One region of the Tsukamurella pseudospumae genome, then DNA from elsewhere that is predicted to be linked to it. Evidence: predicted binding sites of a transcription regulator. Region 1 holds the regulator's gene; the other holds the start of a gene.
What was found. The regulator LexA, encoded in region 1, represses DNA repair genes until DNA is damaged. The targets are predictions, from matches to a motif close to CGAACANNTGTTCG.

Region 1 (2,393 bases):
GGTGCGCCACGCGCCCGCCCTGCCGGGAATCCACTATCGCCATCCGAGTGGTCATCCGCTTCTCCTTCGCTCGTGCTGTGCCGTCAGTACCGCGGGGTGACCAGCGTCTGCCCTGCGTGGACCCGCCCGTCGCGGAGCCCGTTGATCTCCTCGATCTCCGCGATCACCGAGGCCGGCGCATGATCGGGCGCGATCTCACGGGCGATCTGCTCGAGGCTCTGGCCCGTACGCACCGTGACGATCGACGTGAGCGCGGGCTGCGCGGCGCCGGCCGGGGCGGGATCCGCCTGCTGCGCGCCGCCGAACAGGACCAGCAGGCCCACGAACGTGCCGACCGCGAACAGCAGGCACACGGCCAGGGACGGGCCCGGGGTGCGCCGGGCGCAGCCGTCCACCCGCGAGACACCGCGACGCGTCCGACCGACCGAACGCACGCGCGGGCGTTCGACGGTGCGCCGCGCCGCGCCGCGCGCTCCGGTCACGCGGACCGCGCCGGGCACCGTTCGAACAGCGCCCTCGGACACCTCGTTCGACGAGGTGATCGATCGGTCCGCCACCTCCTGCGAACGACTCCGGGCGAGCCGCGGCGACACGCCGCGGGCCCGGGTGGCGCCGCGCCGATCCGCGGCCGCCGAGCCGTGCCGCGCCAGTGCCTGCGCCTCGGCAGCGGGCTCCTGTGCTGCGGTGATGACATCCCGATCGATGATCGCGGTCATGATCTCTCCCTACGTCGGTAGCGGGTCCTTCTCGCTCACCTACAGGTCTATCGGAGGGGACTGACAAGTTTTTCCATCCAGCCCCACCAGTCACACCGGAGTGCGTGCAGGTGTTCGAAAGAACTTCTGTTCGATTTCTACCACACCCTCGAGCGGAGCGGAAGACACGCGGGCAAATTTCTCGAACAGATGTTTGTCATGACCCAGCGGCTCGACTACAGTGGGTTGCAGAACCGAACGGGCGTGAGGAGCGGCACATGGCAGAGGAACGACAGGTCCAGCATCGGGACAAGCGCTTCCGCGACGCGCAGGGCAATGTCTCGGAGGATCACCTCACGCGCCGGCAGAAGCAGGTGCTCGAGGTCATTCGGCGCTCCGTGCGCGATCGCGGCTACCCGCCCAGCATCCGCGAGATCGGAGACGAGGTGGGTCTGACCTCCACCTCGTCGGTCGCGCATCAGCTGCGCACTCTCGAGCGCCTGGGCTTCCTGCACCGCGATCCCAACCGCCCGCGCGCAGTGAACGTGCAGGGCGCCGAGGAGCGCACGGCGCAGGTCATCCAGAAGGTCATGGAGGACGAGGACAGGATGCCGGAGCCGGCGTTCGTGCCGGTGCTCGGCCGGATCGCCGCGGGCGGCCCCATCCTCGCGGAGGAGGCGGTGGAGGAGATCTTCCCGCTGCCGCGTGAGTTGGTGGGCGAGGGCTCGCTGTTCCTTCTCAAAGTGGTCGGCGAGTCGATGACCGACGCGGCGATCTGCGATGGGGACTGGGTGGTCGTCCGGCAGCAGTCCGTCGCCGAGAACGGCGACATCGTGGCCGCGATGCTCGACGGCGAGGCCACGGTGAAGACCTTCCGCCGCACGGGTCGCGACGTATGGCTGATGCCGCACAACCCGGCGTTCGACCCGATCCACGGGAACGACGCGGTGATCCTCGGCAAGGTCGTCACGGTCATGCGGCGGATCTGAGCGTTCCCGTTTCCGGCAGCGCCGGCTCGTCGACCTCCCGGTCGAGAGCCGGCGTTCGTCGTCCTCCGAGGGAGGCGATCGCGCACGCCGCGCCGCCCAGTGCCAGCCCCACGACCACGCCGGGATGCACCGGCTCGCCCAGCATCACGAAGGCGAAAAACGCGGAGACCGAGGGGATCACGGCGAACAGCATCGCGGCGCCGCTCGCGCCCGCGATGCCGATCACCCGCAGGTACAACGTGGTGGCAGTCATGGAGCTGAGCAGCACCATCAGCACGAGCACCACCGCGCCCTGCACCGGGTGGAGCACCGACGCGTCGAAGAGCAGCGTCAATGCGCCCGCCGGCACCGCCGCGACGAGCATGCCGACCGCGTTCCCCGCGACCGGATCGACGTCCCCGCAGAACCGCTGCTGGTAGACGCCGCCGAGCGCGATGCCAGCCAGTCCGAGCAGGGTGAAGCCGATGCCCGCCCCGGCATGGGCCAGCGCGGGCACCGTCGACCAGCACGCCGTCACGACCGCCGCCAGTCCGAGCACTGCGGCCAGTGCCCTGCGCACCGTCAGGTGCTCCCCGAGGACGAGACGGGCCACCACGGCCGTCACCGCGGGATTGACGCCGATGATCAGCGCCGCGACCCCGGCGGGCACGCCCGCACGCAGTCCGAGGTAGCACCCGAGGAACTGCGCCGCCTGCGTCAGCAGCCCCAC
Region 2 (2,393 bases), on a different contig from region 1:
ATCACGGAGCCGAACATCAGCAGGAAGCCGATGAGGCCGACGATCACGGTGTACTCGACCTTGGGCAGCAACATTCCTGCGATGAGCAGCATCAGTCCGACCGCGAAACCGATCGCGGCGAACACGCGACGCTTGCCCGAAGCGCCGCCGAACCGGCCGCCGCGTACGTTCGACGCGAACTTCGGGTCCTCGGCATAGAGCGCGCTCTCGATCTGGTCGAGCATGCGCTGTTCGTGCTCGGAGAGTGGCACGTTCCCCTCCTTCAGCACTCATGGGGTCCAACTCCTGGCTCCATGATACGAGGCTTGCGAGCACACGACCACCATCCACCGAACAATTAGCGCCCACTGTGAGATTTATGCGGCGCGACTCAGGTCCGACTCGACGGAATTCAGGAAGCTCTGCACGCGGCCGTGCAGCACGGCCACCTCCTCGGCACTGACGGTGCGCGCCGTGGTCTCCAGCGCGGCGACCACACCGGACACCGAGGTGAAGTAGGCGACCCATTCCGCGTACCCCGGAGCGGCCTTCGCGAGCCGCAGCCACGCGTTGCGCGTGGGGCGGCGCACGCCCGTCTCCCGCTCCGCCAGGAGAGCGGCCGCGCCGCGCAACGCGGCGTGGTAGATCTCGCGGTACTGATCGGCGGGCGCCGGCGAGCCGCCGGCGCGGGCGAGGAACTGGTCCGCACGGTCCAGGATCCGGGCCGCGCCCGACTCCCCGACGCGCCGGCGGGACCCGACGTGATCGATCCGCGCTTTCGATTCGACCATGACCTTCCTCCTGCTCCGTGAACCTTTTCGCTGCTACCTCTGTGTTGTACCGGACGGGACTGACACGTAACGCTTCCCTCGTTCCGCGCCAGCCCCGCCGGATGGACCGGGACCGACGTACCCGCCCCGGCGCCAGAACATGCGCGCCAATCCGATGGTCCGTGATCGAACAATCATTCGATCACTTCTAATATAGCGTGAGTGTCCGACACGTCAAGGGAAAGGTCGATCCGTGAGCGCAGTGATCCCGCAGGCCCCACGGATCCACGCTCTCTCCCCCCACGACGCCACGTTGTGGCTGCCCGCGGCCCTGCAGATCTACGTGGCGGCCATGGACTACCCGGCGGGAACGGAGGCGCACCGTCTGCCGATGTGGCGCGAACACCTGAACCGCCCCGGGTACGCCGCGTTCGGCGCCGTCCAGGCGCTCCCCACGGCCGACGGGCGCCCCGTCGACCATCTCGTCGGCATCGCCTACGGCTACAGCGGCGCGGGTGACCAGTGGTGGAACCGCCAGCTCCGCGTGGGCCTGCGCCAGCGCGGCCTGCCCCCCGCCGGGATCGAGGCCGTGGCCGGCGACTACTTCGAGCTGACCGAGCTGCACGTGCATCCGGCGGCTCAGGGCCACGGGATCGGCAACGCGCTGCTCACCGCGCTCCTCACGGGCCGCCCTGAGCCGCGGGTCCTGCTCTCCACGCCGGAGGTCGCCGCCGAGCAGAACCGGGCCTGGAAGCTCTACCGCCGCACCGGCTTCTACGACGTGCTGCGGGACTTCCGATTCTCCGGCGACCCGCGCCCGTTCGCGGTCCTCGGCCACGATCTGCCCTTCGTCGCTCCCCCGCCCTTCACCGCACCCGCACGATGACCGCCCAGGTCGACGTCGCGGTCGTCGGCTCCGGCCACAACGCGCTGGTCGGCGCCGCGTACCTGGCGGCGCAGGGCCGCTCCGTCACGGTCTTCGAGGCCGACACGGTGCCGGGCGGCGCGGTCAGCACCGTCGAGCGGTTCCCGGGCCACCGCGTGGATCGCGGCTCGTCGGCGCACCTGATGTTCCGGCACACCGGGATCGCCGAGGAGCTCGATCTCGCGGCACACGGCCTGCGCTACCTCGACTGCGACCCGTGGGCGTTCGCGCCCACGCCACCCGGTTCCACCGCGCCGGCGATCGTCTTCCGCCGGGATCTCGACGCGACCGCGGAGTCCATCGCCGCGGCGTGCGGGGCGCGGGAGGCGGCGGCGTACCGTCGGTTCGTCGTGGACTGGACGCCGCGCGCGAGGGCGACCATGGCCGCGTTCGGGGCGTCCCCCACCGCGCCGCGGCTCGGCCGCGCCTTCTGGCCCACCAAGGGCCGCACGAGCATCACCCAGATGTCCCGCACCTACCTCGCCTCCGGCGACCAGCTGCTGGACGAGTACTTCGACGACGAGCGGCTCAAGGCGGCGCTCGCCTGGTTCGGCGCGCAGTCCGGACCGGCGATGAGCGAGCCGGGCACGGCCCCGATGGTCGGCTTCGCCGCCCTCATGCACACGCTTCCGCCCGGCCGCGCCGTCGGCGGCAGCGGCGCACTCACCGCGGCCCTGATCTCCCGCCTGACGTCCGACGGGGGCACCGTCGCCCTCGGG

Region 2: a site for LexA is predicted at 937-950, ahead of AXK60_RS01355 (SAV_6107 family HEPN domain-containing protein). Genes of this name have one in related genera too.

The regions. Positions count from the first base shown of each region.
Region 1 covers NZ_LSRF01000056.1:516,394-518,786, forward strand. The annotation lists gene AXK60_RS25925 (LysM peptidoglycan-binding domain-containing protein) at 84-716, opposite strand; gene lexA (transcriptional repressor LexA) at 974-1,684, shown strand; gene AXK60_RS16925 (DMT family transporter) at 1,668-2,393, opposite strand, start outside.
Region 2 covers NZ_LSRF01000001.1:302,990-305,382, forward strand. The annotation lists gene AXK60_RS01350 (DUF3040 domain-containing protein) at 1-251, opposite strand, end outside; gene AXK60_RS01355 (SAV_6107 family HEPN domain-containing protein) at 357-770, opposite strand; gene AXK60_RS01360 (GNAT family N-acetyltransferase) at 1,003-1,635, shown strand; gene AXK60_RS01365 (phytoene desaturase family protein) at 1,632-2,393, shown strand, end outside.